Regions from separate parts of the Comamonas koreensis genome, predicted to be linked through region 2. Evidence: riboswitches for the same ligand, from Rfam matches in the RefSeq annotation. Region 2 holds a riboswitch; the other holds the start of a gene.

Region 1 (14,930 bases), 1.5 Mb from region 2:
CGCTGGCCTGGCCTTCAAGCTGGGTGTGGTGCCTTTCCACATGTGGGTGCCTGACGTCTACCAAGGCGCACCCACGGCCATCACGATGATCGTGGGCGGCGCGCCCAAGCTGGCAGCTTTCGCGATTGTCATCCGCCTGCTGGTGGACGGCCTGCTGCCGCTGGCGATTGACTGGCAACAGATGCTGGCCGTGCTGGCCATCCTCTCGCTGCTGATCGGTAACTTGGCCGCTATTGCCCAGACCAACATCAAGCGCATGCTGGCCTACTCGACCATCTCGCAAATGGGCTTTGTGCTGCTGGGTCTGATGTCCGGCGTGGTCAATGGCAATGTCGAAGCGGCTACCGCTGGCAACGCCTACAGCGCCTCGATGTTCTACGTCGTGAGCTATGTGCTGACCACCCTGGCCACGTTCGGTGTGGTGCTGCTGCTGGCCCGTGAAGGCTTTGAGAGCGAAGAGATCGCCGACTTTGCCGGCCTGAACCAGCGCAGCCCGCTGTACGCTGGCGTGATGGCAATCTGCCTGTTCTCGATGGCCGGTATTCCTCCGCTGGTGGGCTTCTACTCGAAGCTGGCCGTGCTGCAGGCGCTGGTGGCTTCGGGCAGTGGCCTCTATATTGCGCTGGCCGTGTTTGCGGTGATCATGTCGCTGATCGGCGCCTTCTACTACCTGCGCGTGGTCAAGGTCATGTACTTCGACAAGCCCATCACCGCCGCCAAGGTGCATGCACCTTTAGACGTGCGTGCTGTGCTGGTGGTCAATGGCGCGCTGGTGCTGATTCTGGGCATCATGCCCGGCGGTCTGATGAAGCTGTGCTCTGACGCCGTGCTGCGCGCACTCGCCAGCTAAGCGGCTCGGCAACCGAGCCTGACAAAGCCCGCATGTCTATCACTGCATCCATCTGGTTGGTGATCGTGGCGGGCTTTGTTGCGGCCAATCTGCCATTTCTGAACCAACGTATTTTGGCCGCGGGGCCCCTGTGCCATGACGGCGGCAGTGCCGGCAAGGCCCTGTGGATCCGCCTGGTCGAGCTGGTCGTGCTGTACTTCCTCATCGGGGCATTTGCGATGCTGCTCGAAGGCCGCGCCGGCCAGCGCAGCAGCCAGGGCTGGGAGTTCTATGCCGTCACCGGCACCTTGTTCCTGACCTTTGCCTTCCCCGGTTTTGCCTACCAGTACCTGCTGCGCAAGGTGAGCCGAGCGGGGTGAGACTGTGAAGGTCTTCAACCTGCGCTGCCCTTTGGGCCATATCTTTGAGGGCTGGTTCGCCTCGGACGCCGCGTTCGAGCAGCAACAAAGCCAGGGCTGGCTCAGCTGCCCGATGTGCAACTCGCATGAGATCGTCAAAGGCCTGAGCGCCCCGCATCTGGCGCGCAAATCCAATTCCCTGGCCCCAGCGGCTCCAGCTGCGCCGGCTTCCGCCGCCGCAGCCCCTGCACGGCCTGGTAGTGCGCCGGCGTCGTCCTCGCCATCCCGGGCCTCCCCAACCCCGCTCAGCGATGCCCAGCGCCTGCAACAGGCCTGGCTGGAGCTGTCGCGCCAGATCGTAGCCAATACCGACGATGTCGGCAGCGGCTTTGCCGACCTGGCCCGCCAGATGCATGAGGGTGAGGTCGCTGCCCGCCCGATCCGGGGCACCGCCACCCCGGAGGAGCAACGCGCTTTGGTCGACGAGGGCATCGATGTGCTGCCCTTGCTGCTGCCCGAAGCGAGCAAGCACCGCCTGCAATAGGCTGGATCTGTCGCCTTGGCAGCAGCCCGACTGGCTGGCATGCTGCAGCGCCGATGATGCACAGTACGTATGAATGGGCCGGGGCAGGGCCTTTGCATTGTCGCCCGTGCTTGATTTTGATGACAAAAAGACGACCGTTTGTCCCTCAGGTGACTATCAAAAAGTGAGCGCATAAAGCCCACGGGTTAACGCGTACGCAGCCTCACCTACAGGCTTTCCCCAGTGTTGCATCGCAGTATTCTTTCCTAGTATTGGCAGCATCGAAGCGGCGTGCATTTCCAACCCGGAATAGGCGCCGCGCTTTTTTCCAGCGAAGCGGTGCGGTGCCCATGAGTGATGTCATTCTTCAAACCCGAGATCTCACCAAGGAGTTTCGGGGATTCACAGCAGTCAGCAATGTCAACCTGTCGGTGCAGCGGGGCTCGATCCATGCGCTGATCGGCCCCAATGGTGCCGGCAAGACGACATGCTTCAACCTGCTGACCAAGTTCTTGACGCCCACCAAGGGCATCATCCATTTCAACGGCACGGACATCACCAGCGAAGAGCCGGCGCAGATTGCCCGCCGGGGGGTGATCCGCTCGTTCCAGATCTCGGCGGTATTCCCGCACCTGAGCCTGATGGAGAACGTGCGCATCGCCTTGCAGCGCAAGCTGGGCACGTCCTTCCACTTCTGGAGCAGCGAGCGCACCTTGGACAAGCTCAACGGCCGCGCGGTGGCCTTGCTCGAAGAGGTGGGCCTGGCGCACCTGGCCGACGAGATCACCTTGAACCTGCCTTATGGCCAAAAGCGTGCACTCGAGATTGCCACCACGCTTGCGATGGAGCCCGAGCTGATGCTGCTCGACGAACCCACCCAGGGCATGGGCCATGAGGACGTCGAGCGCGTCACCCAGCTGATCAAAAAGGTCTCGGCCGGGCGCACCATCTTGATGGTCGAGCACAACATGAAGGTCATCTCGACGATTGCAGACCGCATCACGGTGCTGCAGCGCGGCGCCATCCTGGCCGAGGGCGACTACCAGACGGTGTCGCAGAACCCCCAGGTGATGGAAGCGTATATGGGAACCACCGACGGCCAGCTGCAGGGAGCGCACTGACATGAATGAGAAAAACGGAGTGCCTGCACTGGAGATCAGCGATCTGCACGCCTGGTATGGCGAATCGCACGTGCTGCATGGCGTGAACATGCGCGTGATGCCGGGCGAGGTGGTGACCTTGCTGGGCCGCAACGGCGCGGGCCGCACATCGACGATGCGTGCGGTGATGGGGCTGACGGGCTCGCGCAAGGGCTCGATCAAAATCCATGGCGTCGAGACCATCCAGATGCCCACGCACAAGATTGCGCACCTGGGCCTGGGTTACTGCCCGGAAGAGCGCGGCATCTTTGCCAGCCTCTCCTGCGAAGAGAACCTGATGCTGCCGCCGGACCTCAAAACCGGCTCGGCCGGCATGTCGGTCGAAGAGATCTACGAGATGTTCCCCAACCTGGCCGAGCGCCGCCAAAGCCAGGGCACGCGCCTGTCGGGCGGTGAGCAGCAGATGCTGGCCGTGGCCCGCATTCTGCGCACCGGCGCCAAGCTGCTGCTGCTCGATGAGATCTCCGAAGGTCTGGCCCCCGTCATCGTGCAGGCGCTGGCCCGCATGATCGTGAGCCTGCGCGCCAAGGGCTACACCGTGGTGATGGTCGAGCAGAACTTCCGCTTTGCCGCGCCACTGGCCGACCGCCTCTATGTGATGGAACATGGCCAGATCGTCGAGCAGTTCAGCGCCGACGAGCTCGAAGGCAAGATGCCTTTGCTCAACACCTTGCTGGGGGTCTAGCCCACTTTTTTGCAACCCTGGCGCAGCGCAGACTGCCGCCATGTATTGAGAACAGATATTTTTTAGGAGACAAGATGAAAGCAAAGCTCAAAGCCATTGCCCAGGTGGCATGTTTGGTCGCCCTGTCCGCAGGCGCTGCCCAGGCACAAGAAAAGGTGAAGATCGGCTTCATCACCGACATGTCCAGCCTCTACGCCGATGTGGAAGGCAAGAACGGCGCAGTCGCGATCCAGATGGCCATCGATGACTTCGGTGGCAAGGTGCTGGGCCAGCCCATCGAGATGGTCTCGGCCGACCACCAGAACAAGGCAGACATCGCAGCCTCCAAGGCGCGCGAGTGGATCGATACCGCCGGCGTGACCATGCTGTTTGGCGGCACCAACTCCGGCACGGCCCTGGCCGCTGCCAAGGTGGCGCAAGAGAAAAAGCGCGTCTACTTCAACAGCGGCGCGGGCTCCTCGGCACTGACCAATGAGCAGTGCAGCCCCTACACCGTGCACTATGCCTATGACACCGTGGCCTTGGCCAAGGGCACCGGCGGAGCCGTGGTGGACCGTGGCGGCAAGTCCTGGTTCTTCCTGACGGCCGACTACGCGTTTGGCCACTCGCTGGAAGCGGACACCACCGCCGTCATCAAGGCCAAGGGCGGCCAGGTGCTCGGCTCGGTGCGCCACCCGCTCAACGCATCTGACTTCTCGTCCTTCCTGCTGCAGGCGCAAAACTCCAAGGCCCAGATCCTGGGCCTGGCCAATGCCGGCGGCGACACCATCAATGCCATCAAGGCTGCGCGTGAGTTCGGCATCAACAAGACCATGAAGACCGCCGGCTTGCTGGTCTTCCTGTCTGACATCCACAGCATGGGCCTGAAGAACACCGAAGGCCTGCTGCACACCACCAGCTGGTACTGGGACCTGAACGACGAGACGCGCAAGTTCGCCGACAAGTTCTTCGCCAAGACCAAGCGCATGCCTACCGATCTGCATGCGGCGGACTACTCGGCGACGATGAACTACCTGAAGGCTGTCGAAGCCGTCAAGACCACCGATGCCGACAAGGTCATGGCCTACCTCAAGAGCACGCCGCTCAACGACTTCTACGGCAAGGGCGTGATCCGCCCCGATGGCCGCTACGCGCACGACATGTACCTGGTCGAAGCGAAGTCGCCTGCCGAATCCAAGAAGCCCTGGGATTACCTGAAGGTTCTGTCCACCTTGCCTGCGGACCAGGTCTGGACGACCAAGGCCGAATCCAAGTGCGCGCTCTGGAAGTAAGCACCGCTCACACCTAACCTGCGTCGATGCTGCCTGCTGCGGCTGCCCGCCATCGCTGATGGCACGGGTCGCAAAAGCAGCGGCATGACGCCAGGCGTGTTGTGTTCATTCACTGACTCGTGAGCTTTTCATGGAAATTTTTGGTATCTCATTACCGGCCTTGATGAGCCAGCTGCTGCTGGGTCTGGTCAACGGCTCGTTCTATGCCATTCTCAGTCTGGGATTGGCCGTGATCTTTGGCCTGCTCAATGTGATCAATTTCGCCCACGGCGCTTTGTTCATGCTGGGGGCCATGTTCACCTGGATGGCGGCGTCCTACTTCCAGGTCAATTACTGGGTGATGCTGCTGCTCTCGCCGATTCTGGTGGGCATCATCGGGGTGTTGATAGAGCGCTTTTTGCTGCGCCATATCTACAAGCTCGACCACCTCTACGGCCTGCTGCTGACCTTGGGGCTGTCGCTGCTGATCGAGGGCGTGTTCCGCTCGATCTACGGCGTCTCGGGCCTGGGCTACGACACGCCCGAGCTGCTCGAAGGCGCCACCAACGTTGGCGTGATGCTGCTGCCCAACTACCGCATGTGGGTGGTGGTAGCCTCGCTGATCGTCTGCTTTGCCACCTGGTATGTGATCGAGAAAACCCGCCTGGGCGCCTACCTGCGGGCCGGCACCGAGAACCCCCGTCTGGTCGAGGCTTTCGGTGTCAACGTGCCGCTGATGATCATGCTGACCTATGCGTTTGGCGTGGGCCTGGCCGCCTTTGCCGGCGTGCTGGCAGCGCCCGTCTACCAGGTCACGCCGCTGATGGGCCAGAACCTGATCATCACCGTGTTCGCGGTGGTGGTGATCGGTGGCATGGGCTCCATCATGGGCGCCATCGTCACCGGTCTGGCACTGGGCGTGATCGAAGGGCTGACCAAGGTCTTCTACCCAGAAGCCTCGGCCACCGTCGTGTTCGTGATCATGGTCATCGTGCTGCTGGTGCGCCCGGCTGGCCTGTTTGGCAAAGCGAAGTGAGGTGAGGGGATGAATTCCAAGAAGTTTGCCAAACTGGGGTATGGGTTGCTGCTGCTCGGCATGATCGCTGCGCCGTTCATGGGGGCCTACCCTGTGTTCGTGATGAAGCTGATGTGCTTTGCACTTTTCGCCTGTGCGTTCAATCTGCTGCTGGGCTACACCGGTCTGCTGTCCTTTGGCCATGCCGCCTTCTTTGGTGGTGCGGCTTATGTCACCGGCCATGCGATCAAGGTCTGGCACCTGACGCCGGAGCTGGGCATTTTGTTCGGCGTGGTGTTCGGTGCCTTGCTGGGTGTGGTGTTTGGCTGGCTGGCCATTCGCCGCCAGGGGATTTATTTCTCGATGATCACCTTGGCGCTCGCCCAGATGCTGTTCTTTGCCTGCCTGCAAATGCCCTTCACCGGTGGTGAGGACGGCCTGCAAGCGGTGCCGCGCGGCAAGCTGTTTGGCGTGCTGAGCCTGGAGAGCGACTGGACCATGTACTACGTGGCCCTGGCCATCGTGGTGCTGGCCTTCCTGCTGATCATGCGCACGGTGCATTCGCCTTTCGGCCAAGTGCTCAAGGCGCTGAAGGAAAATGAGCCGCGTGCCATCTCGCTGGGCTACGACGTCAACCGCTTCAAGCTGCTGGCCTTTGTCATCTCGGCTGCGCTGGCCGGTCTGGCCGGTTCGCTCAAGACCGTGGTGCTGGGCTTTGCAACCTTGACTGACGTGCACTGGACGGCATCGGGCCAGGTCATCCTGATGACCTTGGTGGGCGGCCTGGGCCTGCTGTCGGGCCCGATCGTCGGCTCGGCCGTGATCGTCGCGCTGGAGAACAAGATCGGCGATATCGGCACCTGGCTGTCGCGCCTGACCGGCGTCGAGTGGTTCAACACCTTGGGTGAGTCGGTGACCATTGTGACCGGCCTGATTTTTGTGATCTGCGTGCTGGCGTTCCGCCGCGGCATCATGGGCGAGTTGATCGCCTTCATGGACCGCAAGAAGAAATAGCGGAGGCTTGCAGACCCGCCCAAGTCAAAGACCCGCATTGCGCGGGTCTTTGTTTTTGGGGAGGGCGCGGAGGGCGGTCTTACTTCCAGAGCTTGCAGCTGGATTCGGCCTTGGTGGTCCAGACTTCGTCAGGGCTGAGCGTCTTGAGCACCTTGAAGTAATCCCAGGCGCCCTTGGATTCGGCCGGGGCCTTGACCTGCATCAGGTACATCTCATGGGCGTAGCGGCCATCAGGGCGGACAACGCCCTTGGCATAGAAGTCGGACAGGGGCTCGGCCTTCAGCGCGGCCATCACCTTGTCCGAATCGGTGGACTTGATGCGGTCGGCCGTCTTCAGGTAGGTCATCATCGCCGAGTAATCGGCCGCCTGCAGCGAGGTGGGCATCTTCTTGAACTTCTCGAAGAAGCGGTCCGAGAACTTGCGGCTTTCCGGGTTCAGGTCCCAGTGCCAGCTGTCGGTGAACATCAGGCCTTCGGTCTGCTTGAGCCCCAGGCTGTGGATGTCCGAACTGAACAGCAGCATGCCGGCGAGCTTCATGGTCTTGGTCACGCCAAACTCGCGCGCGGCCTTGATGGTGTTGATGGTGTCGCCACCGGCATTGGCCATTGCCAGAATCTGGGCCTTGGAGTTTTGCGCCTGCAGCAGGAAGGATGAGAAATCCGAGGCATTGATCGGATGCCGCACGGCGCCCACCACGCGGCCACCTGCGGCCTTGATCACCTTGGTGGTATCGGCCTCCAGCGCATGGCCAAAGGCATAGTCGGCCGTCAGAAAGAACCAGTCCTTGTCGCCCAGCGCCACAATGGCGCCGCCGGTGCCCTTGGCCAGGGCCACGGTGTCATAGGCGTAATGCACGGTGTAGGGGCTGCACTGGTCATTGGTCAGCGCGGATGTGCCCGAGCCATTGACGATGATGAGGCGCTTTTTCTCCTCGGCCACCTTGGCCATCGCCAGGCCGGTGCTGGAGGTGGTGCCGCCCACCAGCATCTGCATATCGCGCTGGTCAAACCATTCGCGGGCCTTGGAGGCGGCCAGGTCGGCCTTGTTCTGGTGGTCGGCCACCATCAGCTCCACCGGCTTGCCCAGCAGCTTGCCGCCAAAGTCATCAATCGCCATCTGCAGCGCCAACGCCCCGCCCTTGCCATCGACATCGGCATAGACGCTGGACATGTCGGTGATGAAGCCGATCCGCACCTTGTCTTGCGCCAGCGCACCCTGGGCGAGCAGGGCCAGCACACAGCCAGCGGCAGCGGCCGCAATCGCGCGTCGCCGGTGCGGCCGGGCAGAACGCAAAGAGGGCATTGCAGGAACATTCATCGGAAGGTCTCCTTGTTCAAATAGACAGGCGTGCAGTGCGGCTGCCAGGTGCGGCGCACCCGTGGGCTGCTGCGCCCCGATGGTTGCAGGCTGCTTGGCGCGCGCCTACTGGGGTAAGCACCAGCGCGCCGCAAAAAACGGGGCTGCAGGCGCGGCGTGAAGCGGCTATACTGCTCGCAGCTCCGGGGTGTGCGAAAGCGCTGAGATGCGAAAGGCAGTGGCAAGACTGCTGAGTAGTGAACCCGACGAACTTGATCCGGTTCATGCCGGCGGAAGAAGAGCGGGACCCTGAAAGCACAGCGGTGGAAGGCAGGCAGCGTTGCATGGCACGCGCCTGCGGCCACCTGCCACGCACACCCCAGGCGCCTCGCGCACTGGGGTTTTGTCTTTTTTGGGGACGACACCTGTCAGCGCGCAACAGGTGCCGCCATGGCCACCTAACAGCGGCCCTGGCACCACGCACAGCACGGCCGGGCCGGGGTGTAGTCGATGGGCGTGTTGCGGCCAAGCAGCCATGCCTGGCGTGTTGCAGCAGAAGAGGGCCGGCACGTCTCGGAGCGTTCGATGAAATCAACCGCTTTGAGGAGACTGCCATGAACGCCCCTGAGTCCCTGTTCATCCCCGCCACCGGTGATGCCCCCGATGCCGCCCGCTTTAGCGAACTGCTGGCCCAATCGCGCCTGCCTTTCCCTGCGTCGACCAAGTCCTATCTGGCGGGTGCCATCCACCCGCAGCTGCAGGTGCCGGTGCGCGATATTGCGCTGACCAACGGCGAGCAGGTCAGCGTCTACGACACCTCGGGCCCCTATACCGACCCGGCCGTGGCCATCGATGTGCGCCAGGGCCTGCCCGCGCTGCGTGCCGAATGGATCGCTGCGCGCGGTGACAGCCAATACTATGTGGGGCGCCAGCGCGTGGCGCTCGATGACGGCGGCAAGCGCGGCGAAGAAGACCTGCGCGTGGCCCAGCTGCGGGCCGAGGCTGCGGCGCTGCAGCGCCAGCCGCGCCGCGCCAGGAGCGGCGCCAATGTGACCCAGATGCACTATGCGCGCAAAGGCATCATCACCCCCGAGATGGAGTATGTGGCCCTGCGCGAGAACGGCCGCCGCGAATGGATGGCCGAGTACCAGCGCGATGCTGCGCGCGAGGCGCGCCTGGCGGGCAACAGCCTGGGCGCTGCGATCCCCAAGATCATCACGCCCGAATTTGTACGCGACGAGGTGGCGCGGGGCCGGGCCATCATTCCGGCCAATATCAACCACCCCGAGATCGAGCCGATGGCCATTGGCCGCAACTTCAAGGTCAAGATCAATGCCAATATCGGCAACTCGGCCGTGACCTCGAGCATCGAGGAAGAGGTCGAGAAGCTGGTCTGGGCGATCCGCTGGGGCGCGGACAATGTGATGGACCTGTCCACCGGCAAGAACATCCACACCACGCGCGACTGGATCGTGCGCAACTCGCCGGTGCCCATTGGCACGGTGCCGATCTACCAGGCGCTGGAGAAAGTGGGCGGTGTGGCCGAGGACCTGACCTGGGACATCTTCCGCGACATCCTGGTGGAGCAGGCCGAGCAGGGCGTGGACTATTTCACGATCCATGCCGGCGTGCGCCTGGCCTATATCCACCTGACGGCCCAGCGCCGCACCGGCATCGTCTCGCGCGGAGGCTCCATCATGGCCAAGTGGTGCATGGCCCACCACCGCGAGAGCTTCCTCTACGAACATTTCGAAGATATCTGCGACATCATGAAGCAGTACGACGTGAGCTTCTCGCTGGGCGATGGCCTGCGCCCGGGCTGCGCCTCGGACGCGAATGACGAGGCCCAGTTTGCCGAGCTGGCCACCTTGGGTGAGCTGACCCAGCTGGCCTGGAAGCACGATGTGCAGACCATGATCGAAGGCCCGGGCCATGTGCCCATGCACATGATCCAGGCGAACATGACCGAGCAGCTCAAGCACTGCCACGAGGCGCCGTTCTACACCCTGGGCCCGCTGACCATCGACATCGCGCCGGGCTATGACCATATCGCCAGCGCCATCGGTGCGGCGATGATCGGCTGGTTTGGCACCGCCATGCTCTGCTATGTGACGCCCAAGGAGCACCTGGGCCTGCCCGACCGCGATGATGTCAAGCAGGGCATCATTGCCTACAAGATTGCCGCGCACGCAGCCGATGTGGCCAAGGGCCACCCGGGGGCCCGGGCGCGTGACGATGCGCTCAGCCAGGCGCGCTTTGACTTCCGCTGGGAGGACCAGTTCAACCTGGGGCTGGATCCGGACACGGCCCGCGCCTTCCATGACGAAACCCTGCCCAAGGACAGTGCCAAGGTGGCGCATTTCTGCTCGATGTGCGGGCCCAAGTTCTGCTCGATGAAGATCACCCAGGAGGTGCGCGAGTTTGCCAAGAACCAGGGCGTGGCCGAAGAGCAGGGCATTGCCGTGGGCATGCAGGCCAAGGCGGCGGAGTTCAACCGGGCGGGGGGCGATTTCTACATCCCGATCGCCAGCGACACGACGGCCAGGTAAGTACGCGGCGGGCGTTGACCCCATGCGGCCACCACCCGGTGGCCGCATTGGCGCCTCGGTGTCAGCAACATTTGCTGCGCTGCACTAAACTGCGGACTGCCATCTGCCAGCCTCTTTCAACGCCAGAAAGCCCTTTGCCATGAACGTCACGCAAGCCATGCAAGAGCGCCGCTCGGTGCGCGCCTTTTTGCCCAAAGCTCCCTCTGCCCAAGCCGTGCATAGCCTGATCGCCGATGCGGCCCAGGCGGCATCGGGCGGCAACCTGCAGCCCTGGCGGGTGGTGGCGCTGGCGGGCCATGCGCTGCATGAACTGACCGATGCCATTGCAGATGCGCAGCCGCTGCCCGAAGGCGGCAACAACTACACCTACCCGCCCAATCTCTGGGAGCCGTATCGCACGCGCCGCTTCAAGAACGGTGAGGACCTGTACAAGACTATCGACATTCCGCGCGAGGACAAGGCCGCGCGCCTGGAGCAGCTGGCCAAAAACGGCCGCTTCTTTGGCGCCCCGGTGGGCCTGCTGGTATTTGCCGACGAGCGCATGGGTTATGCGCAGTGGGTGGACCTGGGCATTTACCTGCAGTCCCTCATGCTGCTGGCCACCGAGCGCGGCCTGGCCACCTGTGCCCAGGGCTACTGGCGCCGCTATGGCGACACAGTGGAGCGGGTGCTCAAGGCGCCAGAGCCTTACCGCGTGGCCTATGGCATTGCGCTGGGCTATGAAGACCTGACGGCGCCGATCAACAGCCTGCGTGCCGACCGCGCACCCTTTGGCGACTGGGCGCAGATGCGCGGGTTTGACTAAAGCGGCTCAACGGCCGAATCAGACCGCGATATAGCGGTCCTTGCGGTGGTTCATCGCGACGATCAGGTTCAGGATCACGGCGCCTGCAATCGACCAGGCGACCGACACGGCCGGAACCAGCCACAGCGCGAACGCCACGATGAGGCAGTCCAGGCCCATCTGCACCTTGCCAGCCGACCAGCCATGGCGCTCCTGCAGGTAGAGCACCAGAATGCCAAAGCCGCCCAGGCTGACCCGGTGGCGGAACAGAATCAAAAAGCCTGTGCCCAGCAGCACACCGCCAAGGATGCCAGCCAGCGGCTGGGACACATAGGAGATGGCCAATAGCGCTGGCAGCAGCTCGGTGAGCCAGGACGTGGCCACTACCGCGATAAAGGTCTTGACCACAAAGGCAGTGCCCATGCGCTTGGCAGCCAGCCAGTAGAACGGCAAATTCAGGCAGAAGAACAGCAGGCCCAGATCGGTGCCGGTGGCGTAGTGCCCCAGCAGCGCAATGCCGGCAATGCCGCCGGTCAGCAGCCCCGCGCTCTTGTACAGCACCAAGGCGGTGGAGATCAGCAAGATGCCGACCGCCATCGCAATGCCATCCTCCAGCCAGGAATGGCCGGATGAGCCGGTCTTGAGCGCCCAGCGGAATTTGTCGGAGGTCAGTTGGCTCACGCGCGCAAAGCCTGCGCTGGCAAAGAGGCGGTATCGGGTCATGGGAAAAGGGCAAGCAAGAGTCCTGCCAGCTTGGGGCGCAGCGCATGCCCCCATTCTGACCAGGCGCAAGCAAAGGGTTAGATAGCCCTCAAATATAGGGCTAACCCTTATCCCTCAAACCCTGCCAAGGATTGGCGCAGCCCGCCTGCAGGCTGCTTTCCCAGTTCAGTCGCTTACTTCCAGATCGGGCACTGGGCCTCTTGCTTGCTGGCAAACAGCGTCTCGCCCGGCAGCGCCTTGATCAGCTTGAACGAATCATGCTTGCCCTTGGACTCCTCAGGCGTCTTGACCTGCAGCAGGTACATGTCGTGCACATAGCGGCCATTGGGCTCGATCTTGCCCTTGCCGAACATGTCGTTGAGCGGCATCGATTTGAGCGTCTGCATCACCTTGTCCGCGTCCAGGCTCTGCGCCTTTTCCACGGCCTTGAAGTAGCTCATCGCCGAGGAGTAGTCGGAGGCCTGCAGCGAGGTGGGCATTTTCTTGGTGCGGGCGTAGTAGCGGTCGGTCCAGGCGCGGGCCTCGGGCGAGCGGTCCCAGTACCAGCTGTCGGTGAACATCAGACCACCGGCGAGCTTGAGGCCCAGGCTCTCGACCTCGTTGGCAAACACCATCAGCGCCACGGGCTTCATCTTGGGGGTGATGCCAAACTCGCGCGCGGCCTTGAGCGCGTTCATGAAGTCACCACCGGCATTGGCAAAGCCCAGGATCTCGGCCTTGCTGGCCTGCACCTGCACCAGGTAGGACGAAAAATCGTTCGCATGAAAAGGCGCGCGCACCGATTTGACGATCTGGCCGCCCTGGGCCTGCACCACCTGCGTCACATCGGCTTCCAGGGTGTGGCCAAAGGTGTAGTCGGCTACCAAGAGCGCCCAGGTCTTGGCGCCTTGCTCGGACACTGCACGGCCCGTGCCGCGCGCAATGGCCGTGGTGTCGCTGTTGTAGTGCACCCAGTACGGCGAGCACTGGCTGCCCGTCAGGTTGGAGGAGTAGGCGCCATTGATCAGCAGCACGCGTTTTTTCTCATTGGCCACCTGGCCCATCGCCAGCGCCGTCGCCGTATTGGTGCCGGCAATCAGCAGCTGGACATCCTGGGTGTCGACCCATTCGCGCGATTTGGTCGAGGCGATATCGGCCTTGTTCTGGTGGTCGGCCGACAAGAGCTCAATCGGGCGGCCCAGCAGCTTGCCGCCAAAGTCTTCAATGGCCATCTGGATGGCGGTTGCGCCGCCTTTGCCATCGCCGTCCGAATACTGGCTGGACATATCCGTCAGGAAACCCAGGCGCACCGGCGCTGGGGCCTGTGCCTGGGCCGTTCCGGTGATCGCGCAGCAGGCGAGGGCACAGGCGCTGAGCGTGGGCCGAAAGCGCAGGGAGGTTGGGGTGGGCATATGAGACTCCTTTGTTATGGGTTGCTTTGGTTTTGCAACACCCATGCTAAGAGCAGATGCCAGATGGCGACAGGGTGAAAACGGGCGCAGCCCAGCGCGTTTGTCACCCACGTTACCGGCCCGCCCGACCAGGTAGATATTTGAGAGTTAGATAAATACAAATGCATACCAAATAACACATAGATATTTTTGTCCGCAGGGCATGCTGGCTTGAGAGTGGGGGTGTCAAATTTTTTTCATCAGGATGTCACCCGCCGTTGCAACACTTCCGCCTTTCTTTTGGGATCCCTATGCGACGCTTACCCCTTGTGGCCGCCATGGCCTCTTTGCTCATCCTCACCACACAAACCACGACAGCGGCAGACCTGGCCTTGCAGACCCCCGCTGGCCAGGCGCTGGAGGCCAAGCTGGCCTCTGCTGACCCGCAAGGCCAGGTCTATGCCTCGCATGTGTTCAACGACCCGGCAGCGACCAAGCTGCCTGATGGCTGGCGCACCGCAAGCTGGAACAAGGGCACGGTGACTATCGATGCCAGCACCGGCCATCTTCTGATCAACGGCAAGGCCGATAGCACCGCGATGACGGCCGTGCTCTTGCCAGTAGCGCTGGAAAATCTATCCAACTACCGCGTGGATGTGGAGTTCAGCTTCGAGCAGCCCAACAACACCGCTCGCTGGGGTAGCGTGATGTACCGCACCTCGCCCGCTGCCAATACCCCAGCCCACGAGCCTTACTACCAGTTCGCGATTCGCCAGGCGGCTACGGCCAATAACGGCACCGAGTTTGCATTCCGCAAGGCCGGCGCCTGGTCGGTGCAGGGTACCAAGCCGTTCACCGAGGCGATCAGCGCCGCGAAGACCTACACCGCCAGCGTGGTGGTCCATGGCAACCGGGTGCGCCAGTACCTCGATGGCGCCTTGCAGCACGACACCATGCTGAGCGCCGACCTGGCCAAGGGCGGCATCGGCATGCAGACGGCCGGCCTCATCATGCGTGTCAAAAGCATCAAGGTGACCGAGCAGATCACGCCGCTGCCTGAGTTCGATATGCCCGTGGCCGTGCAGGACGCCGGCAGCGCAGCGGCAATGGCACCCACCCTGGTACAGGCGGCCCAAGGCCTGCAATCGCTGGCTGGCACCGGCGCCAGCCATGCGCTGTGGACGCTGGACAGCAGCCTCAATCTGCTTGATGCCAGCGGTGCCAACGTCGGCACGCTGGCGGCCTACTTTGCCCAGTCCAACCGCAACACCATTGCGCTGTTGCGCATCCAGGATGCAGCGACCCTGAACGCGCTGGTGACCTTCTCCGACCAGGTGCACAATCTCGCCGACCTGACCTTGCTGTCCAGCGA
Region 2 (14,930 bases):
CGACCTTGGGGCGGGGCAGCAGGCCCATGATGGCGTTGGCGATCATCGACTTGCCCGAGCCCGATTCACCGACCACGCACAGGGTCTGGCCGGGCAGGATCTGCAGGTTGGCCTGGGTGACGGCCAAGGCGCGGTCGGCGCCCAGCGGTAGGCGGATGTCCAGGCCGCGTACGGTCAGCACCGGCTCTGGGGTGGCGGACTCGGCAGGCATTTGTGCAAGCATATGCAGGGCTTCGTGTGAGTAGGCGTTCATCGTGTCTTCCCGTCCTGGCGCGCATTGAGTCCGTCGTTCAGCCCTTCGCCCACCAGGTTGAAGGCCAGCACGGTGAGCAGGATGGCGACGCCGGGGAACACGGCCATCCACCAGGCTTGGCGCAGCACGGTGCGGGCCGAGCCGATCATGTAACCCCAGCTCATCAGATTGGGGTCACCCAGGCCCATAAAGCTCAGGCTCGATTCGAGCAGGATGGCGGTGGCCACCATCAGGGACGCCATCACCACGATGGACGAGGCGGCATTGGGCAGGATCTGCGCCAGGATGATGCGGGGCGTGCTTTGGCCAGCCAGCTGGGCGGCGGCGACAAAGTCGCGCTGGCGCAGGGTCAGGAATTCGCCGCGCACCAGGCGCGCCACCGGCGGCCAGGACACGAGCGCAATGGCCACAATGATGGAGTTGACCGAGGGCTCAAAAATCGCCACCAGTACCAGGGCCAGTGCAAAGCTGGGTACAGACTGGAACATTTCGGTAAAGCGCATCAGGCTGGCATCGACCCAGCCGCCAAAGTAGCCCGATACCGCGCCAATGCCCACGCCAATCAGCAGCGACACCAGGGTCGAGATCACGGCGATCAGCAGCGAAATGCGCGCGCCCAGCACCAGGCCCGAGAGAATGTCGCGGCCCATGGTGTCGGTGCCCATCGCAAAGCCTGCGCGCTCCATCGGCGGCAAAAAGGGTTGCTCGACCATGTCCCAGGGGTTGTGCGCGGCCAGCAGCGGGCCAAAGCAGACCAAGAGCGCCACGACCAGCAAGATGGCCAGGCCCAAAAGGGCGCCCCGGTTGCGGCAAAAGCGGCTCCAGAAGGTCGAGCGGTGCTTGTTCTTGGCGGGAGGCGTAGCGGCCACCAGGGCCGGCTCGGAAATAGCAGTCATCGCAAGGCTCCGTTTCAGCCCAGCTCGATCCGGGGATCGACCAGGGTGTAGACAAAATCAGTGATCAGGTTGAACAGCACCGCCACGGCGGCTGCAACCAGGAAGCAGCCCAGCAGCAGGTTGTAGTCGCGCTGCAGCAGGGCATCGAACATCAGGCGGCCAATGCCGGGCCAGGCAAACACCGTCTCGGTCAGCACCGCGCCGCCAATGAGGCCGCCGGCCTGGATGCCCGCCAAGGTAACGATGGGCAGCAAGGCATTGCGCAGAATGTGCTGGCGCTGGATGCGGCCCATGCGCACGCCCTTGGCGCGGGCGGTTTTGACAAAGTCCATCTGCGCGACTTCGAGCATCGAGGCCCGGGTCATGCGGGCATAGACCGCCATATAAAAGAGCGCCAGCGTGAGGGACGGCAGCACCAGATGCTGGGCAATGTCCCAGGCGCGGGCAAAGCCGGTGGCGTCGCTCCCGACGGTGAAGTAGCCAAAACCGGGCAGCCAGCTCAGCTGCACCGAGAACACCAGCACCGCCATCATGGCCAGCCAATACAGCGGCGTGGCATAGAACACCAGCGCCACAAAGGTGATGGCGCTGTCCACCCATTTGCCGACATGGCGGCTGGCCGTGGCGCCCAAGGCCACGCCAAAGATCAGCGACATCACAAACGCGCTGCCGGTGAGCAGCAAGGTAGCGGGCAGGCGCTCGGCAATCAGATCCAGCACCGGGCGCTGCTGCCGGTAGGAAAAGCCCAGGTCCAGCTGCGTGATGTGGCCCAGGTAGTTGGCCAGCTGGGTGGTGACGGGCTTGTCCAGACCGAACTGCTCGCGCAGCTGAGCGACAAACTGCGGGTCCGAGGCACCGGCTTCACCGGCAATGACGGCAACCGGGTCGCCGGGCGCTGCCCGGATCAGCATGAAGTTGACGGTGGCTATGCACATGAGCACCAGCAGACCCTGGAGCACCCGGACGGACATGTAGCGGAGGCGGTTCATAGCGGGGAGACCTTGGAGCGAGACAAAAGCGCTGCCATCCCGCACGCGCCAGCGGGGGCTGGCAGCGTGCAGAGTTCAGCAAGAAGAGAGGCGCTGCGGCCTAGGCCGCAACCGGCGGGGCCTTAAGCTATGGACGCACGGCTCAGGCTGTCATTCAAGCCCACGCCGGAGCTGATCGGGTTCTTGATCTTGGTGCGGTAGAGCGTGGGGAAGTTGATCTCATGCAACCAGGCCACCGGCACCTCTTCGGTCAGGATCTTCTGCACCTCGGCATAGGCCTTGGCGCGGTCGGCATCGGTCAGGGCCTTGGCGCCGGCGTCAAACAGTGCATCCACCTTGGGGTTGACATAGCCTTCGATGTTGTTGAACGGCGAGCCCTTGGCAATCGTGTGGCTGGTGTAGGTACGCGCCACGCCCAGCGCAGGATCGGGGTATTGGTAGACATAGATGATGGCCATGTCAAAGTCCCACTCGGCGGTGCGCTGGTTCCAGCCGGCCACATCGGTGCCGGTGGTCTCCACCTTGATGCCGGCCTGGATCAGGTTCTGGCGGATCATCTCGGCCAGGCGCTGCCAGGATTCGCCATAAGGCAGCGGCAGCAGCTTGACGGTCTCGCCCTTGTAGCCGGCTTCCTTGAGTAAGGCCTTGGCCTTGTTCAGATCGCGCGGGTACTTGGTGACATCATCGGAGGCGAACTTCACATGCTGGTTGAAGGGGCCGGCAGCCGTCTTGGCAAAACCCTGCCAGGCGACCTTGACCATGGCCTCGCGGTCCATCGCATACATCACGGCCTGGCGGAACTTGGGGTTGTCAAAGGGCGCCTTGCGGTTGTTGAGCACCAGCCAGGAATGGGGCGAGTAGAACTCCCAGCCCTTGGTGGTGACCGCTGCTCCAGGCAGCTTGGCCAGGCGGGCCACATCAAAGAACTCGACCGCGCCGCCGGGCACCACATCGACCTTGCCGGACTCAAACGCTGCTGCGCGCGAGGCCGCATCCGGGATGATGTGGAAGTACAGGTTCTCCACCATGGGCTCGCCCTTGGTGTGGTAGAGCTCATTGGCCACCAGCTGGATGTAGGAGCCCCGCACCCATTCCTTGTACTTGAAGGGGCCCGTGCCAATCGGCTTGGCATTGGCGGGGTTGGTGGCGTAGTCGGTGTTTTCGTAGATGTGCTTGGGGATCATCGGCATCGAGCCGGTATCGAACAGGCTGATGAAGGGCCCAAACGGGTACTTGAGCTTGAACTCCACCGTGTTGGCATCGATGGCGCGCACGCTCTCCAGCGGCTCGAGCGAGGCGCGAAGGCGGGCATGGGTCTTGCGCAGAAACTTGTCGACCGAGAACACCACATCATCGGCAGAGAAGGGCTTGCCGTCGTGCCACTTGACGCCGGACTTGAGCTTGAAGGTGTAGGTCAGGCCGTCGTCGGAGCGGCTCCAGGCCGTGGCCAGCAGGCCATGGGGTTCGAGCTTGTCGTCGTAGCGCAGCAGGCCTTCGTAGATATAGCCGGAGACCAGCTGGGTGGGGCCGTTTTGCACAATGCCCAGCATCAGGCCCGAGGGCTCGGGCTGCACCATCACATTGATCGTTCCCTTGGTTTGCTGCGCCAACGCTGCCATGGGCACGCCCGCGATGCTGAGGCCGGCACCGGCCAGGCTGTAGGAGATAAGTTCACGCCGATTGATCATGGTTGCTTCCTGTCTTGGTATCAAGGGGTGCCTGGCCCGGCTGGGCTTGCGGCGGTGGAGCCGCAAAGGCGGCGGCATGCAAGGGTCGAGAGGTCCTCAGTCGCGGTAGTGGCTGCGGCCCGGGGGCTGCAAAAAGCCCAGCAGGCCCTGCCATTCGCGCTCATGCGGGTCGGCGCGCTTGGGCTGGCCGGGCATCACATCGGTGTCGCCGCTCTCGTACTGGCGGGCGGTCAGCTCGCAGACCTCGGGCGGCACGGGGTTGATGGCCTGGCCGCTGGACTGGATGGCCAGCTGCACGCGGCAGGCGCGGTCCAGGTTGAGCATCAGGATGAAGGCCTCGGCCACGCTGTGGCCCAAGGTGAGCAGACCGTGGTTGCGCAGCACCATGGCCTTGGCCGTGCTGCCCAGGTCGGCGACCAGGCGCTCGCGCTCATGCAGATCCAGCGCGATGCCTTCGAACGTGTGGTAGGCCACGCGGTTGTAGAACTGCAGCGCCCACTGGTTGCTCGGCTGCAGGCCGCATTGCAGTGAGGACACCGCCACGCCCGCTTCGGTATGCGAGTGCACGACGCAGGCGGCGTCATGGCGGGCCGCATGCACAGCGCTGTGGATCACAAAGCCGGCCGGGTTCACCTCGTAGGGCGTGTCCTCGACGATACGGCCCTCGGCATCGATCTTGACCAGCGAGCTGGCCGTGATGTCCTTGAACAGGGTGCCAAAGGGGTTGATGAGGAACTGGTCAGTGCGGCCTGGCACCCGCGCCGAGATGTGCGTGTAGATGCTGTCGTCCATCCCGAAATGGGCCATCAGGCGGTAGGCGGCGGCCAGGTCTTCGCGAACGCGCTGTTCGCTGTCGGTATGCGGTTTGTCGTAGCCGGATTGGACGTCGGCATCAGCCATTGCAAGCATTGTTGTCCTCATTAAATTTATGTCGTCTAGCGACAGTCGTCTGTCGACAGGACGTAAGTTAACAGACTGAATCGCGGATGGAAAGGGTTGCGGACTAGGTGATTTCCAGCAGGCGCGCTTTGACCTGGCGCAGAAAATTTGCAAAGCACCACAATGGGTTAGGTGGTGATGTCCTTGCCTGGATATGGTGCAGGAATGCGCAAAAAATGCCTTGGCTTGGTGCGTGTGCGACTGCGCCCTCGGCGCCTTGCACCATCGCGGTGGCCCTGGTGTTTTCCCTGGTTTGGGCTTGGCCCCGGTGGCTGGATTGGCCGTGGTGCAGGCCTTGGCTTGACAGTGTGGATGGCGGTGACCCAGCAGCCCTGGGGTAAGATGGCGCCTGCTCCGGGGTGCACGCCAGTGCTGAGATCTACACCCGAGAACTTGAACCGGGTCATTCCGGCGGAAGAAGAGCCAAGTCCCTGCCAGGGGCGCCTTGCGCGCATGGGGGGAGCCTTCGGAGCATGACCTCACCGCTCTCGAAGGAATTCCATGGACAAGGCCGATACGCTGGTCGCAGACCTGCTTGCATTCATCGCAATGGATGGCTGCACCGATGACCAGTTTGACCAGCTCGCGCTGCGTCTTTTTGCCTACCAATACGCATCCAATACGCCGTTCCGCAGCTTTTGCCAGCGCCGTGGCGCAAGCCCCCGCACGGTCAAGACCTGGAGCGATATCCCGGCTGTGCCCATCGACGCCTTCAAGGCACTGGAGCTGCGCAGCGAGCCGCCGTCGTCCACCGAGCGTGTCTTCATGACCAGTGGCACCACGGGCCGCGCGGCACGGGGCAGGCATTTTCATCCTGCCCTGCAGGTGTATGACCTGTCGATGCAGCAGCATTTCGCCACCCGCTTTATGCAGGGCACAGCGCGCATGCCAATGGGCATCCTGTTCCCTGATGAGGCGGCCATGCCCAACTCGTCGCTGGCGCATTACCTGGCACTGGCCAAGTCGAGCTTTGGCACACCGGAGAGCCGCTATTTTCTCGGGCCGGAGGGCCTGGATATGGCCGGGCTCTGCGCCGCGCTGGAAGCGGCTGAGCGCAGCGGCCAGCCCTATGCACTGCTGGGCGCCAGCTTCAGCCTCGTGCATGTGATGGATGCGCTGCGTGCCCAGGGCCGCCGCTATCATCTTCCAGCGGGCAGCCGCATCCTGGATACCGGCGGCTACAAGGGCCAGTCGCGTGAGCTGCCGTTGGCCGACTTCTATGCCGGCCTTTCCGAACTGTTGGGCGTGCCGCCCGAGCTGTGCATCAACATGTATGGCATGACCGAGCTGAGCACCCAGTTCTACGACAACGGCAATGCCACGTTGCCCTCGGTCAAGTCCGGCCCGCACTGGATTCGCTCGCGCCTGGTCGAGCCCGTCAGCGGCCGCAGCGTAGCGCCTGGCGAGCGCGGCATTCTGGTGCACTGCGACCTGGCCAACTACAACGCGGTCAGCACCATCCTGACCGAAGACGTGGGCCTGTGGGCCGATGGCGGCTTTTTGCTGCTGGGCCGGGCCGAAGGGGCCGCCGCCAAAGGCTGCTCGCTGGCCGTCGATGAGTTTGTGCAAGCGGCGCGCGCATGATGCAGCCGCAAGCCGCTGAGCGCATGGCCGGGCGCATGCGGGCCGGCTACCTGCCAGGCCTGGAGGAAAGTCAGGTACGCTGGCAGGTGCTGGTGTTTGAGCGCGCGGGCCAGCGCCTGGAGGTCGAGGTGCCGGTGCTGACCGGCGCGCAGATGCAGGCCCTCACCGAGCGGTTGCGCGCCGCCGCGCAGCGCCAGCTGCAGCCGATGCCGCTGGCCGAGATTGTGGCGGCGATTGACCGCGCCATCGCCCGCCTGCTGGACCCGGCCGACCCCTATCGCCGCCAGATCGATGCCTGCCTCCCGCTGGTGTGCGGCTATGACGCGGCGATGGTTCGCCTGGGGCTCAACGGCCTGTTCAAGACCTTTCGCGCGCCCCAGCTGTGGCGCTTTGTGGGCGAGGATTTTGCCAACCCCCTTGTGCTGGACGGCTTTGTGCCCGCCGCCAAGGGCGGAGCGGTGCGTGCCTACGGCCCCGGCCTGCTGCTGCACAGCTGGGCCGGCAATGTGCCGGCGCTGTCGCTGTGGAGCCTGGTTTGCGGCCTGCTCGTCAAAGCGCCTAGCTTCGGCAAGCTGGCCAGTGCCGAGCCGCTGTTTGCCGGCTGGTTTGCGCGTTTGCTGGTCGAAGTCCATCCGCCCTTGGCCGACTGCCTGGCCGTGGTCTGGTGGCCCGGCGGCGCCCAGACGGGCGACAGCGCCGAAGGTGCGCAGGTGCTTTACGCCGAGGCCGATACCGTGATGGCCTATGGCAGCAACCAGACCCTGGCCGCGCTGCGCCAGCAGTTGCCGGTGACCACGCGTTTTTTGCCCCATGGCCACAAGCTGGGTTTTGGCATGGTGGGTAGGGCGGCACTGGATGCCGTCAAAGCGCCGGCCCATGCGCGGCTGGCAGCCTGGGATGTCATGCGCTATGACCAGCAAGGCTGCTACTCGCCCCATGTGTTTTATGTAGAGCGGGGCGCCACGGTCTCACCCCGCGCCTTTGCCGATTACCTGGCCGCCGAGCTCGCCAACCTGCAGCAGCGCTTTGCGCGCCGCCCGCTGGATCTGGAAGAGGGCGCCGGCATGGCGCGCTGGCAGCAGTCGCTGGAGTGGCGTGCGCCCGCCGATGATGGCGCCGCCCCGCAGCTGATTGGCCCGGCCGATGCGCCCTGGAGCGTGGCCTATAGCGACAGCCTGGAGCCGCTGGCGCCCACGGCGCTCTACCGCAGCATTGTCGTCGTGGGGGTGGACAGCCTGGAGCAGGTGGTGCCGTTGATAGCAGCCCAGCGTGACTACCTGCAGAGCGCAGGCCTGGCCGTGGGCCCCGAGGATTTGTACCGCCTCGCCGGCCTGCTGGGGGCCGCCGGCGTCACCCGCATCAGCGCGCTGGGCGCCATGGGCATGCCCGAAGCCGGTTGGCACCATGACGGGCGCTTTAGCCTGCTCGACCTGATGCGGATGACCGAGATCGATGCCGCTGCCGAGGCCGCCGCCCAGCCGCTGGCGCGCTACGCAGACTGAAGGGCGGCGCGATGGCATGGATTGATATCGAGGACCTTAGCTTTGCCTACCCGGGCCAGCCGCCTGTCGTGGATGGCGTGCGCTGGCAGATGGCGCAAGGCGCCTTCCACTGCCTGCTGGGCCGCAGCGGCTGCGGCAAGACCAGCTTGCTGCAGCTGGTCGCCGGCCTGCTGCAGCCCCAGGCCGGGCGCATTGTGCGGGCTGGTGGTAGCCTGGCCGCACCCGGCCCGCAGCTGGGCGTGATGTTCCAGTCGCCCACCTTGCTGGACTGGCTGACGGTGCTGGACAATGTGCTGCTGCCGCTGTCGCTGCAGCGCAAGCCTACGGCGCAGGACCGTGACGCCGCCGAGCAGCTGCTGGCCCAACTGGGCCTGGCGTCGCTGACCCGGCAGCATCCCCGTCAGCTATCCGGCGGGCAGCAAAGCCGGGTGGCGCTGGCGCGGGCCTTGATTCGTGAGCCCGCCTTGCTGCTGCTCGACGAGCCCTTTGCCGCGCTGGACGCCATCACCCGCGCGGAGCTGCAAGACGAGCTGCTGCGCAGCTGCCGCGCGCGCGGCACCACCGTGCTCTTTGTCACCCATGACATCAACGAAGCCGTGTACCTGGGGGACCGGGTGGCGCTGATGCATGGCGGGCGCCTGGTGGCCGATATCGCCATTGACCTGCCGACGCCCCGCACCCAGGCCATGCGCCATGGCGCGGCCTTTAACGCCTATGCGGCCCAGGTGCGTGCCGCGATGGATGGGGCCAGCGCATGAACCCTCTCTTGATAGCCCGGCTCTGGGCCACTGCGTTGCTGGTGCTGCTGCTGGCCGTGTGGGAGGGCGCTGGGCGCCTGGGCGGCATCTCGGCCCTGGTGCTGCCCGTGCCGTCGGCGGTGCTGCAGGCCTTGTGGACGGGGCTCGCGTCCGGCTACTTTTGGCCGCATGTGGCGGCCACCGTGCAGGCGGTGCTGCTGGGCCTGGCTGCCGGTGCCTGTTTTGGCTTGCTGGCGGGTATGGCCTTGGCCGAGTCGGTGTTGCTGGAGCGCGTGCTCAAGCCCTATGTGGTCGTCAGCCAGGTGGTGCCCAAGCTGGCGCTGGCGCCGCTGTTTGTGCTGTGGTTTGGTTTTGGCATGCTGCCGACGGTGCTGATCACGGCGCTGGTCTGCTTTTTTCCGCTGATGGAAAACACCTTGACGGGCCTGCGCCAGGTCGATGCACAGCGCCTGCAGCTGTTTCGCATGCTGGGGGCCAGCCGTCTGCAGACCTTATTGCGGCTCAAGCTGCCCATGGGGTTGCCCGCGATTCTCGCGGGCCTGCGCGTGGCCGTGGTGCTGGCGCTGGTGGGTGCGGTAGTGGCAGAGTTCATGGGTGCCAGCCAAGGGCTGGGCGCGGTGGTGATTGCCGCCCAGGGAATGATGGACACCAGCTTGATGTTTGCCGCGCTCTTGCTGATTGCGGCGCTGGGCTTGCTGATGTACCAGGCTTGCCTGCTGCTGGAGCGCTGGTTGCTGCGTAGCCATGCAGTCGCTGGCGCCCCGGCAGGCCCGCGCCGTTGATTTTTAGATTTTTGCTCGATTGCTTCTGGATGGACCGCTTATGTCTGCACCTTTTCTGACGTCTTCCCTCTCGCGCCGCCGCTGGCTGGGCGCCTCTGCCGGCCTGTTGGGCCTGGGCCTGGCGGGTACGGGCATCACAGCGGGCGCTGCCGCGCCGGTCAGCGGCAAGATTCGCCTGGCCGGCTGGAGCAAGCCGATCAGCGAGATCACCAATATCCTGGCCGAGCCGGACAAGGGCTTTTTCAAAGCCCAGGGGGTGGACCTGACCTACCTGCCCGGTGCCGGCGGTGGCGACGCGATCCGCAATATCCTGAGCGGGCAGGGCGATGTGGCCTTTACCGATCCGGGCTCATTTTTTATGGCGCTGGACAAGGGCGAGAAGCTGGTCGCCATCTACGACATCTACCCGCAAAACGTTTTCAATGTCGTCTCGCTGCGCTCGAGCGGCATCCGCAGCCCGGCGGATCTGAAGGGTAAGACCATTGGCGTCTACAGCCTGGCCAGCGGCACGCGCCAGAACCTGATGGTGATGCTGCACCAGGCGGGGCTCAAGGAATCGGACGTGCGCATTGTCGTCACCGGCCTTTTGAACTTTGCACCGCTGATGCAAGGCCAGGTCGATGCGACTGCCGCCACTGACACCGGCCTGGCCGTGGGCCTGCGCAAGGGCATGGGCGAGGTGCATGTGATGCCTGTGCGCGACTACCTCAATATGTCCAGCGACATGTTTGTGGTGCGCCGGCAGACGCTGGAGCAGCAGCCGGCATTGCTGCAGGCCTTTTTGCGCGGCTACCGCGACAGCGCGGCCTGGATGATCGCCAACCCCGAAGAGGCCGCCACTCTGGCCACCAAGCGCGCGATCGATGGCACCCAGCGCGATATCAACCTCGATGTGATTGCGCTGCGCAATGCCTCGGCCCAGCCCACCCTGCGGCCGCAGGGCAAGGTCGCGCCGCTGGGCAGTTTTGACCTGGCTGCGCTGCAAAAGGGGGCTGACGCCTACCATGCGCTGGGCATGGTGCAGCAGCCCATTCAGGTGGCCGATGTGGTCGACAGCCGTTGGCTGCCAGGGGCCTGAGATGCTGGAGAGCAGTGCTTTGAATCTGCGCGGCAAGGTGGTGCTGGTCACCGGCGCCAGCCGTGGCATTGGCGCGGCCATCGCCCAGGCCTTTGCGCGCGAAGGCGCCACCGTGGCGGTGAACTACCTGGCCAATGAGGCCGCCGCCGCCCAGACCGTGGCCGCCTGCCAGGCCGCTGGCGGCAACGCCTGGGCCGTGCAGGCCGATGTGGGCAATCCGGCCGCGGTGGACGCGATGGCCCAGGCCATTGCGCAAGAGGCCGGGCCCATCGACGTCGTCGTGAACAACGCCTTGCGCCCCTATGCCTTTGACCCCGAGCGCCGGCAGCCGCTCGATGCACTGGCCTGGAGCGACTACCAGGCGCAGTTCGATGCCGCCGTGGGCGGCGCCTTCCATGTCTGCCGCGCGGTGCTGCCGCAGATGCGCCAGCGCGCCCGGGGCAGCATTGTCAATATCAGCAGCAACTTGGTGGAACACCCTGTCGTCGCCTACCACGACTACAGCACGGCCAAGGCCTCGCTGGTGGGCTTTAGCCGCAACCTCGCCAGCGAGCTGGGGCCCTTTGGCATACGCGTCAACTGCGTCGCCCCGGGCCTCGTCTACCCCACCCAGGGCAGCGCGCAAACCCGCGAGTCCTTCCGCGAATCGCTGATGGCTGCCACCCCGCTGCGCCGCCTGGCCAGCCCCGAGGATGTGGCCGGGCCGGTGCTGTTTCTGGCATCGGACCTGAGCCGGTTTATGACGGGGCAGGTGTTGTTGGTGGATGGGGGCTTGGTGATGCGCTGATGGGGCGATCAGGCGGCGCAAACCTCAGTCGTTCTCCCGTGGCAGTACATGCCTGAGCTCCAACTGGTCGCAGCTGTGGGGATGGAGTGCACCGTCCTGCTGCAGCTCCCCCACCTCAAAACCGTCTTCGACATCTTCGAAATACAGCAGGCCGTGGGGGAGGTGGGCGACGACCAATACCTGCTCTAGCTGGCCCAGGCGATGGATGGGGACCGGGTAAAAAGGCTGCCGACATCCAGTGAAAAGCGCCTGTTGCGCTGCGCTGCAGTTGGAGAGTTGCTTTTCAACAATCGCTTCCAACGCATCGACGGTGACGGGTTCCCAGGTACTCATATTGGTGCTTGGAGCTGATTACGGACGCACAGTATGCTATGGCACCCAGGGGCCCTCGGGTCCTCGCAAAGACTGATCAGCAGAAACGGACAACCATGGTCTTCCTGGCAATCACCCCCGAAGGCCTTCAGCAGGCCTTGATCGCAGCAGAAAAAACGGGCCAGCCGGTGTGGTGCGGCTCGAATGCGATTTCCCAAGAGGCGTTTAGCGCTATGGCAGGGAGCGGCCTTTCGCGCTTTGACTACGCCTTGGACCCGAAAGACACAGATACTTTGGCCGGCGCGCTCGACACCATAGCGCAACACCACCCGGCTAGCATCGTCTGGTTGGAAACAGCCCCCGCTGCGGACGACTGAGCCGGGCAGCGCGGTTGCTGGCCAGCGGCCCAGCTGCCGCACCACGACATCCATGAAAAACATCCAGGTCATCGATGGCGCGCTGAACTGCGTCTACGACATCTTTGCTGCGACGGAGCAGGAGTTCGCGCTGATCTTCCCCAGCGGCCAGGACATCGCCTTCATCGACGACGTCTATGCAGCTGCACCCGATGCGGCGGCCTTGGACAAAGCCTTTGATAGCCTATGGACCCGGCGGCTTGCCAAGGCGCAGGTGATGGGCATCCATGGCCAGCTGTTTTATGGACTTGACGAGAAAAAACCCTTCTATCCCAGCCGGCGCGACGAAGAAGCCCAGAACCCGGACGGATCGCGGCTTCGCTAAGACCAGGCAAAGCATCGCGCGAGCCCAAGAAGGAAGCGACATCCAGCCTGTTGGCTGACATGCAGCGGCGCGCTGCCACGGCACAATAGCGCCCTTGGGATGGCGGGGCCAGCTTGGGACTACGTGCTGCCGCCTTGCCATCTGCTGCATCAAAAATCAGAACAGGAAACCCATCAACCATGGCCAGCCGCGCCCTGGTATGGATGCGTCGCGATTTGCGTTGCGACGACCATGCCGCTCTCTACCATGCCTTGCGCCGCTTTGAGCAGGTGTATTGCGTCTTCGTTTTTGACACCGACATCCTGGATTTGCTGCCCACGCGCGAGGACAGGCGGGTGGACTTTATCCATGCCAGTGTGTTGGCGCTGGACGATGACTTGCGCCAGTTGGCGGCAGGCAGCGGCGCGCCGGGTGCGGGTCTGCTGGTACGCCATGGGTCGGCTGTGCAAGAGGTGGTGCAGCTGGCGCAGGCCTTGGGCGTGCAAGAGGTGCTGACCAACCGCGACTACGAACCCGAGGCCATTGCCCGCGATGCGCGCGTGGCCGGCGATTTGCAAGCCGCCGGCATCGCCCTTAGCGATTACAAGGACCAGGTGCTGCTGGACCGCGATGAGGTGCTGACCCAGCAAGGCCATCCCTACAGCGTGTTCACGCCCTACAAGCGCGCCTGGCTGCAAAAGCTCGATGCCTTCCAGTGCAAGGCCTACCCGGTGGCGCGCTATGCCGGGCATCTGGCGGCATTGCCCAAGGGCGAGGCGATTCCGTCGCTGGCCGATCTGGGTTTTCAGCCCAGCAATCTGGCGTCGCTCAAGATTCCCACCGGCAGCCGGGGCGCGCAGCTGCTGCTGCAGGATTTTTTGCCGCGCATGGCGGCCTACCAGGACGCGCGGGATTTTCCGGCGGTCAAGGGCGTCTCCTACCTGTCGGTGCATCTGCGCTTTGGCACCGTGTCGATCCGCCAGCTGGCCGCCCTGGCCGTGGCGCAGGCGCGCACGGGCTGCGAGGGCGCGCAAACCTGGCTGTCGGAGCTGGCCTGGCGCGACTTTTACGCGATGATTCTCTGGCACCACCCGCAGGTGGTGACCCAGTCGTCCCGCCCCATCTACGACAAGGTGCAGTGGGACGACGCCCCTGAGCTGTGGCAGGCCTGGTGCGAGGCACGCACCGGGTACCCGTTGGTGGACGCCGCCATGCGCCAGCTGCTGCAGACCGGTTATATGCACAACCGCCTGCGCATGGTGGTGGCCAGCTTTTTGACCAAGGACCTGGGCATTGACTGGCGCGCGGGCGAGCGCTTTTTTGCCCAGCACCTCAATGACTATGACCTGTCATCGAACAATGGCGGCTGGCAGTGGGCGGCGTCGACGGGCTGCGACGCCCAGCCCTGGTTCCGCATCTTCAACCCCATCACCCAGTCCGAGCGTTTTGACCCGGATGGCAAGTTCATCCGCCGCTATCTGCCAGAACTCGCCAAGGTGCCTGACCGGTATATCCACTTTCCCGCTGCGATGAAGCCGCTGGAGCAACAAGCCTGCGGTCTGCAGCTGGGGCGCGACTACCCGCAGCCGGTGGTGGACCACGGCCGGGCGCGTGAGCGGACCTTGATGCGGTTTCACTTTATGAAGAATCCGGATTGACCGGATGAGACGCTCGGCGGTGAGGCAGGGCAGGGCTCGCCGCAAGCGCCATAGCTTGATCAGTGCCGCTGCGTGAACATGCCGATGGGCAGCCGCATTGCGATGCGCCTGCCTGGGGGCAATCCATGCAGGGCTTCGGCGTCCAGGGTTTCCTGGAGGCGTTGCCCGGGTTGCAGCAGCTGCTGAAAACCCAGCCTGGCATAAGCAGGGGCACACCATGCCACATCGGAAAACGTCGTCAAGGTCAGCGCGCTCAGCCCCTGTGCCAGGGCGTGCTGGTACGCACTGGCCATGAGCAGGCGGCCGATGCCCCTGCGCTGCCAGTCCGTGTGGACGGATAACTCCCAGATGTGAAGCTCGGTGTCGACAATCTCCGTGCTGATGAAACCGGTCAGCACTCCTTCATCCGTCTCGGCCACCCATACCGATTGTTGGAGGATGCGGCTTTCATGCGCAGCCTGCGCTATCAGCGGGCCGTCTGCCAGCCAGGCCAGGCCGGCGGCATCGCTATACAGCTGGGCGGCAGACTTTTCAATGGCTGGTAAATCTGCGGCGTCGGTGAGACGGGCAGGGCGAATCAACATGCGGGGGCTCCAGATCCATACCGTGTTCGCTGGGGATGGGGTCGAACGGTCTGGCATTCTAGTTCTGGCCAGAGGCATCGGGGGCTCTGAACGCCGCGCTGCTGGGCAGCAAATATCCAGCTGGCTGGCACTGACGGAGCCGATCTGGTCGATCGGCTCCACACACGCCCCCTCAAAAATCAATCAATCTTCAAGCCAATCGCGCTGATCACCGAACCATAGCGGTCCAGCTCGGCCTTGGTGAACTTGGCCAGCTCGTCCTGGGTGCTGGCCTTGCTGCGCACGCCCAGCTTGGTCAGGCGATCCTTGGCGTCGGCATCGGCCAGGGCTTCGTTGAGTGCCTGGTGGAGTTTGGCCAGCACCTCGGGGCTGGTTTTGGCGGGGGCGTAGAGGGCGTACC

What was found. A riboswitch is a leader RNA that binds a small molecule or an ion and turns the genes downstream of it on or off. The one in region 2 is predicted to bind thiamine pyrophosphate.
Region 1: another riboswitch for thiamine pyrophosphate. It lies ahead of thiC (phosphomethylpyrimidine synthase ThiC); the one in region 2 lies ahead of F0Q04_RS11730 (long-chain fatty acid--CoA ligase).

Annotation. Positions count from the first base shown of each region.
Region 1 is NZ_CP043575.1:4,073,650-4,088,579, reverse strand. It holds gene nuoN (NADH-quinone oxidoreductase subunit NuoN) at 1-850, shown strand, start outside; gene F0Q04_RS18600 (DUF2818 family protein) at 883-1,209, shown strand; gene F0Q04_RS18595 (DUF1178 family protein) at 1,214-1,732, shown strand; gene F0Q04_RS18590 (ABC transporter ATP-binding protein) at 2,062-2,832, shown strand; gene F0Q04_RS18585 (ABC transporter ATP-binding protein) at 2,834-3,556, shown strand; gene F0Q04_RS18580 (ABC transporter substrate-binding protein) at 3,631-4,827, shown strand; gene F0Q04_RS18575 (branched-chain amino acid ABC transporter permease) at 4,958-5,842, shown strand; gene F0Q04_RS18570 (branched-chain amino acid ABC transporter permease) at 5,852-6,835, shown strand; gene F0Q04_RS18565 (ABC transporter substrate-binding protein) at 6,915-8,138, opposite strand; TPP riboswitch at 8,327-8,448, shown strand; gene thiC (phosphomethylpyrimidine synthase ThiC) at 8,747-10,681, shown strand; gene F0Q04_RS18555 (nitroreductase) at 10,821-11,486, shown strand; gene F0Q04_RS18550 (YitT family protein) at 11,505-12,188, opposite strand; gene F0Q04_RS18545 (ABC transporter substrate-binding protein) at 12,362-13,579, opposite strand; gene F0Q04_RS18540 (IPTL-CTERM sorting domain-containing protein) at 13,897-14,930, shown strand, end outside.
Region 2 is NZ_CP043575.1:2,613,333-2,628,262, forward strand. It holds gene F0Q04_RS11705 (ABC transporter ATP-binding protein) at 1-211, opposite strand, end outside; gene F0Q04_RS11710 (ABC transporter permease) at 250-1,149, opposite strand; gene F0Q04_RS11715 (ABC transporter permease) at 1,164-2,138, opposite strand; gene F0Q04_RS11720 (ABC transporter substrate-binding protein) at 2,261-3,823, opposite strand; gene F0Q04_RS11725 (class II aldolase/adducin family protein) at 3,923-4,735, opposite strand; TPP riboswitch at 5,111-5,202, shown strand; gene F0Q04_RS11730 (long-chain fatty acid--CoA ligase) at 5,267-6,349, shown strand; gene F0Q04_RS11735 (acyl-CoA reductase) at 6,349-7,851, shown strand; gene F0Q04_RS11740 (ABC transporter ATP-binding protein) at 7,863-8,609, shown strand; gene F0Q04_RS11745 (ABC transporter permease) at 8,606-9,391, shown strand; gene F0Q04_RS11750 (ABC transporter substrate-binding protein) at 9,432-10,469, shown strand; gene F0Q04_RS11755 (SDR family oxidoreductase) at 10,471-11,256, shown strand; gene F0Q04_RS11760 (hypothetical protein) at 11,281-11,589, opposite strand; gene F0Q04_RS11765 (hypothetical protein) at 11,685-11,945, shown strand; gene F0Q04_RS11770 (hypothetical protein) at 11,998-12,309, shown strand; gene F0Q04_RS11775 (cryptochrome/photolyase family protein) at 12,489-13,946, shown strand; gene F0Q04_RS11780 (GNAT family N-acetyltransferase) at 14,006-14,530, opposite strand; gene F0Q04_RS11785 (Bug family tripartite tricarboxylate transporter substrate binding protein) at 14,710-14,930, opposite strand, start outside.